DNA from 3 places in the Blautia sp. BCRC 81119 genome. Region 3 is predicted to be linked to each of the others. Evidence: predicted binding sites of a transcription regulator. Region 3 holds the regulator's gene; each other region holds the start of a gene.
The links. Region 3 encodes HrcA, which represses chaperone genes, less so after heat shock. Its sites were predicted from a motif close to TGTTAGCACTCNNNNNNNNNGAGTGCTAACA; they were not measured.

Region 1: a site for HrcA is predicted at 844-874, ahead of DMI82_RS08500 (Hsp20/alpha crystallin family protein). Genes of this name have one in related genera too.
Region 2: a site for HrcA is predicted at 758-788, ahead of groES (co-chaperone GroES). Genes of this name have one in related genera too.

Annotation. Positions count from the first base shown of each region.
Region 1 covers NZ_QJHD01000011.1:70,242-72,517, forward strand. Annotated here, with positions in the region: gene DMI82_RS08490 (YibE/F family protein) at 1-606, shown strand, start outside; gene DMI82_RS08500 (Hsp20/alpha crystallin family protein) at 1,025-1,462, shown strand; gene DMI82_RS08505 (nucleoside hydrolase) at 1,866-2,276, shown strand, end outside.
Region 2 covers NZ_QJHD01000019.1:61,666-63,941, forward strand. Annotated here, with positions in the region: gene groL (chaperonin GroEL) at 1-389, opposite strand, end outside; gene groES (co-chaperone GroES) at 437-721, opposite strand; gene codY (GTP-sensing pleiotropic transcriptional regulator CodY) at 1,019-1,804, opposite strand; gene topA (type I DNA topoisomerase) at 1,951-2,276, opposite strand, start outside.
Region 3 covers NZ_QJHD01000004.1:65,530-67,805, forward strand. Annotated here, with positions in the region: gene grpE (nucleotide exchange factor GrpE) at 1-633, opposite strand, end outside; gene hrcA (heat-inducible transcriptional repressor HrcA) at 652-1,695, opposite strand; gene DMI82_RS03510 (ABC transporter substrate-binding protein) at 1,872-2,276, opposite strand, start outside.

The DNA.
Region 1 (2,276 bases), on a different contig from region 3:
GTACTGCTCCTGATATTGGTGGCAGGTGCAGGTGTCTGTTATATTTCTCTGTTTTATCAGAACGGAAATAATCCAAAGACGCGGGCGGCTTTTCTGGCTACACTGCTGGTAATGTTACTTTTGTTTATTCCGATTTATATTATCACATGGAGATCAGGAAGTTACGGGTTAAATGAGCTGCAGATTTCGGAAGACGATTTTATGTACTATTACAGTACGGACCTTCATATTAACATGCTTCATGTAGGAATATTTGTAACTGTTTTCAGTACTCTTGGGGCTGTTATCGATACAGCATTATCTGTAACATCTTCTGTATATGAAGTCTGGACTCATAAAAACAGTCTGACAGCGAAAGAGCTTACAGCTTCCGGCTATCAGGTTGGGAAAGAAATTATCGGTACAACGGTAAATACGCTGCTGTTTGCCTATCTTGGAGGAACTATTTTATTGTTTTCATACATTCAGACACAGCAATATAGCCTGGAGATCATTCTTAATTCCCAGTTCCTATTCCAGGATGTTGCAGTCATGCTATCTGGTGTGGTAGCCTGCCTTATTACCGTCCCGGTATCGATCAGATGTATTATTCGACAGATCTCATGAAGCATATCTCCACTGCACTGAATACGGAATCCATGGTCCCGATACAGATGTTCTTTCCTGTATTCAGCAGACGTGGGCTCTCTTTTATGAAAGCAGTTATTATATTTATGTATTTATGGGAGTGCTTTTACAGGCAGTTCCATTTCTGATCCTGGGAGTCCTTCTATCTTCGGCGCTTCAGACATATGTATCGGAAAAATGGATCGTAAAATTACGGAAAATGTGAAGAAAGTGTGAAATTAGCACTCGCCTCTTGACAGTGCTAATAATGCGTGTTATAGTACATACAGAACAAAGGAAGAGAGAAAAAAGAAATCTTCCGGAGAAAGTTCTTACAGAATTTGCAGATGTTTTCAGAAACAGTAAATTAAAAACGCCTGCGCAGCACGCAGCGAATATAGATCAGGAGGAATGAGTTATGTTAATGCCAAGTATTTTCGGAGAAGATTTATTTGATGATTTTATGGGATATCCGACAGGCCGTCAGGCAGCTGCCAATGCTTATCCTCAGGTGAAGGATATGATGAAGACAGATATCCGTGATGTAGATGGCAATTATGAACTGGAGATTGATCTTCCGGGATTTAAGAAAGAGGATGTGAAGATCCAGCTGAAGAATGGTTATCTGAACATTCAGGCAACCAGAGAAGAGAAGAAGGACGAGAAGGATGATAAAGGTAAATATGTTCGTAGAGAACGTTATACAGGAACCTGCAACAGAAGCTTTTATGTAGGCTCGAGCATTAAGCATGAAGATATCCATGCGAAATATGAGAACGGAATCCTTCATGTAACCTTCCCGAAGGAAGAAACCAAGAAAGAAGCAGAAGAGAAGAAATTTGTTTCTATTGATTGATCAGCATTTATTGTGAAGCCCCGGTACTGGATTGCAAGCTCCGGGTGATGGGATATAGCATAATAACAATATCCGGAACAACCCAAACGGATATTGCAATATTAAAGCTCCAAATTGCACATTGCATTTGTTTATATAAATGAATATAACCCCCTTTTTTCCACCCCTCTGCCAATGTCCGGCAGAGGGGTTCTTTACGTTTCAGCCTGAAGTACAGAGGTGAATTCTGATTACTGTTTACTGGTAATATTCCGCGAAGCGTGTTGCTGAGAACGGAGTGAACAGTAACGAATTCTGATTAACTTTACACTCTTTCCTCACTCTGTTATACTTGGAACAGGTAAACAGCGGAAATTCGGCAATACTATAAAATTGGGGAAAGAGTTTTTACAGAGGTGAATATATGGGAGATAAGATCAAGGTTATCATGGACTGTGATCCCGGAATCGATGACGGGATCGCACTGGCATATGCGGCAGCACATCAGGATGAACTGGAGCTGCTTGCAGTGACGACATCTGCAGGAAGTACCAGGATAGAAAGAGTGACCCAAAATGCACTGGAGCTGGTGGATTTTTACGGACTGAAGGTTCCGGTGGCAGGAGGCCAGGACCGTCCTCTTGTGAAAGCGGCAATTCATGCGGAAGAATTCCACGGAGAGACAGGGCTTGGCCATTGCGTACTGCCGGAAGCAAAATCAGAGGCTGCTTCTGACAATGCAGTGCTTTTTATCCGTGACATTCTGAATGCCATTCCGGAGGGCGAGCAGGTAGTAATGATCGAAACTGCACCAATGACTAATCTTGCACTTCTG
Region 2 (2,276 bases), on a different contig from region 3:
ATCGCTTCTACTGCAACATCTGTTGCTTTTTTCATACCTTTTCTGAGGATGATCGGGTTGGCACCTGCTGCCAGGTTCTTCATTCCCTCATGAACCATTGCCTGAGCAAGTACAGTCGCTGTTGTAGTACCATCACCTGCTACATCGTTTGTCTTGGATGCAACTTCCTTGATGATCTGAGCACCCATGTTCTCGAATCCGTCCTCAAGCTCGATCTCTTTTGCGATGGAAACACCATCGTTTGTGATAAGCGGAGCACCGAAAGATTTGTCAAGTACTACGTTTCTTCCTTTCGGTCCAAGTGTTACTCTTACTGTATCTGCAAGTTTATTTACACCAGCTTCAAGTGCTGCTCTTGCTTCTGCGCCATATTTAATTTCTTTTGCCATGATAAAATGACCTCCTATTTATATTGATATACGATAAGATGTTTATATTATTTAATAACTGCCAGGATATCTTCCTGTTTTACAATGATGTAATCCGTACCATCCATCTTAACTTCTGTTCCTGCATATTTGGAGTAAATAACAGTGTTTCCGACTTCTACTTCCATCTTTACTTCTTTGCCATTTACAACTCCGCCAGGACCAACTGCGATAACTTCTGCCTGCTGTGGTTTCTCCTGTGCCTGTCCCGGAAGTACGATTCCGGATGCTGTTGTCTCTTCTGCTTCAACCTGTTTTAATACTACTCTGTCGCCTAAAGGTACTAACTTCATGATCTATGTTCCTCCTTTATAAGTTTCATCTTCGTCTGCTAGCACTCACTTTATACGAGTGCTAATCACTATGGCTATATTAGTGAATTTCACATATTTTCGCAACCCTTTTAAGATATGGTTTTTCTATATTATTCTGGTTTTATCTCTTTTATGCTCTTGTTTTCTCTTGTTTTCTTAATTTCATTATTTATTTTAATTTTATGAAACAGACAAAAAAGAGACTCCCACGCTAGCGGGAAGTCTCTTTTGTCACGTTCTTTATCTTATATCAAGCATCTGACAGTGCTGATCACATTATGCCTTCTTGCTTCTCTGTGCTTTTATCTCCTCAAGCTCATCAAAGATCACTTCATTAAGAACTTTAATGTAAGTTCCCTTCATACCGGATGAACGGGATTCGATCACACCTGCACTCTCGAATTTACGCAGTGCATTTACGATCACGGATCTGGTGATACCTACACGGTCAGCGATCTTGCTGGCAACCAGGATACCCTCATCCCCATCCAGCTCATCAAAAATATGGATGATCGCCTCAAGTTCTGAGAAGGACAGTGTACTGAATGCCGATTTAACGATCTGCTGTTTTCTGTCTTCTTCTGCGTTCTCGTCATGAACCGCACGCATCATTTCCAGGCCAACAACTGTTGTACCATACTCGCTGACGATAATATCCTCAATATCATAGGGATGATCATTGCGGTACATGAATAACGTTCCCAGTCTCTCACCTGCAATATCGATCGGATTCACGATTCCCTGATAATTTCCGGGTACATGCTCAAAGCCAAGTGTCTGGAGATTGACATTCTCCTTTGTGGAAAGAACACCAAGAAATCTCTCATTCAATAACGGGTCGATATGTCCGCCGATCTTGTCATCGATCAGCTCTGTGATCTCATCCACACCCGGGCAGATACTGACTCCCAGAACCTTACCTTTCTTACTGAGTACCAGGATATTGGAACTTAAGGTTTCCATGAGCACCTGGCAAATGTCGTTAAACACTACCTTGCTTGAGCTGCTGTTATGCAGAAGCTTATTGATTTTTCTAGTTTTATCTAGCAACTGAACGCTCATTTTTCCTCCTTTCACTTTCGTACCTTGAAAGAAATCGTTTTTCTAGTCTAATATTACACGTTATTCTGGAAATTTACAAGACATTTTTATATTTTTTTTATTTTTAACGGGATTTTCTGAAAATTAATAGAAAAGCATTTATTCAATCAATCTTCATCTTTTGGTTTTTGTTCCACATATCCGCAGGTTTCCTGGCTGCAAACCAGCTTATTTCCCTTTTCGAGCATATAATTACCACATTTCGGACATTTCTTTGCAGAAGGTTTCTGCCAGGACATAAAATCACATTCCGGATTATTCTCACATCCGTAATATTTTCTGCCTTTTTTCGTTTTTTTCATGACAATTTCGCCGCCGCACTTCGGACATGCAACACCGATCTTCTCATAATATGGTTTTGTATTACGGCAGTCCGGAAATCCGGGGCATGCAAGAAATCTTCCATGAGGACCGTACTTGATCACCATGTTGC
Region 3 (2,276 bases):
GTTCGCAACCTTCACCATACTGTGGCGTACTACGAAATCCTTGTAGGTGTAACCCTTCTGGAATTCTTCCACCACGATGTTCTCTCCAACCTCTTCATCCTCCACATGCATCACTGCATTATGGAAATCCGGGTTGAATTCCTTTCCCACTGCTTCGATCGGCTTCACACCAAGCTCATCCAGTGTTGTGGTAAGCTGCTTGTAGATCATTTTCATTCCATCTGCAAAAGCATCGCCTTCCTGTGCCTGTGCAAGACCTCTTTCGAAGTTATCCACAACCGGCAGGATCTTTTCAACGATTTCTTTTGCTCCGATGATGTACATGCTGGATTTTTCTTTTTCCGTTCTTTTACGGAAATTATCAAATTCAGCCATGGTACGCTTCAGGCGATCGGTAAGTTCCTCCACCTTCTGCTCAGATTTATCTTTTTTCTTCTTTCCGAAGAAGGAAGTTTTTGATTTTTCTTCTTTTTTATCCTCTGAGGCAGCTTCTTCGCCTGGAGTATTATTTTCTTCCTCCGGCAGATCTTCTCCCTCCGGTGTCAGGTTTTCTTCTTCCTGATCTCCGTCAGTTACGGGGATTTCCTTCTCCGCTTCCTGCTCTTCGGATGTTTTCTTTGTTTCCTCCGACACTTTTTTTCTACCGCCTTTCTAAGTTTTCTTCTTTTTCAAAACGTCATCCAGATGATTCTTCAGTTCCTTCAGACTGTCCACTACATTCTCATAATCCATTCGTTTGGGACCGATGATCCCGATGGTTCCGTACATTCCGTCTCCCAGTTCATATCTGGCAGTTACAATGCTGCAGTCCTTCATGGTCTGGATTGGCATCTCATCACCGATGTAAACCTGAATTCCTGTATTCTCTCCATCTGACATCTGTTCTTTTACAAGATCGGCAAGTTCATGCTTCTCCTCAAATGCGGAGATCAGCTCCGTTGCCTTCTCTTTATCGGCAAGCTCCGGATACTTGAAAATGTTAGTTGCACCTGAAGTATAGATCTCCATATCTTCCTCTTCCACATGAATGGTGGCTGCCACTGCATCCAGAACCGTTGCCACCACACCGCTGTGGCTGCCTGCCTGTTCCTTCAGTCTGGCGATCATCCCAAGGTTGATATCCTGGATTGGAATCCCATTGAGATTGGTGTTAAGAAGAAGATTCAGTTTCAGGATCGTCTGGTCGTCCATTTCCTCATCCAGATTGATGATCTGGTTCCGGACTGTGTTGTTGTCACTGACAACCACTGCCACAAGCTGAAGCTCGCTCATCCTCGACAGCTGGATGAACTTGACCTTGTTGCCGCTGTACTGCGGAACGGAAACCATGGTAGCATAGTTGGTATTGGAAGCAAGAACCTTCGCAACCTTCTTAAGCACCTTATCCATCTTATCTGTCTTCTCAATGATCAGATCTCGCAGCTCTGCGACCTCCGCTTCCTTCTCCTTCATCAACTCATTGACGTAAAGTCTGTAGCCCTTATCTGAAGGAATCCTTCCTGCTGAGGTATGAGGCTGGACGATATAGCCCATATCTGTCAGGTCTGACATTTCATTTCGGATCGTTGCGGAACTGACATTGAGATCCGCATACTTGGAAATGGTCCTGGAACCAACCGGTTCTCCGGTTTCCATATAGGTCTTGATGATTGCTTTTAAGATTTTTTGCTTGCGCTCATTCAACACCTCTTCCATGAATCCATCTCCTTTCCTTTTTATTCTTTCCTGACGGATGTTGATTCTTTTTTTACATCTGTTAGCACTCATTTTAGTGGAGTGCTAACATCTACAGTCTTTAAGATATCACCATGTAAAATATTTGTCAATATGTTTTGAAAAAAAGTTCTTATTTTTTCAAAACAAAAAAAGCATCAGTACGATGCTTTTTTGTAATACTGGTCTATGCAGTTCTGTGCCCCGGCAAAAAATTCCGCTTCTGTTTTCTGTCCCAGCATATATTTCTGAAATTCCGTTCCCATGGACGAAACGGCTTCTATGGAATCGGCACACAGTGGTCTTGCTTTCAGCTTATAATCTTTCAGATATTGCCGGATCATTTCAATGCCATCCAGATCAAAATTCTTATCCTCGATCACATCCAGTCTTGCCGGACACATTTTTATCAGCTGTCCGTAATTTTTACTGGCCTCATATCCGGACACATACTGAAGGAACTTCAGAGCTGCTTCTTTATGATCAGAATTTTTATTCAGTACATACTGCCAGGTTGCGATATTGGTCACCTTCTCGTCAAATTCCGGAAATGGTGCCATATG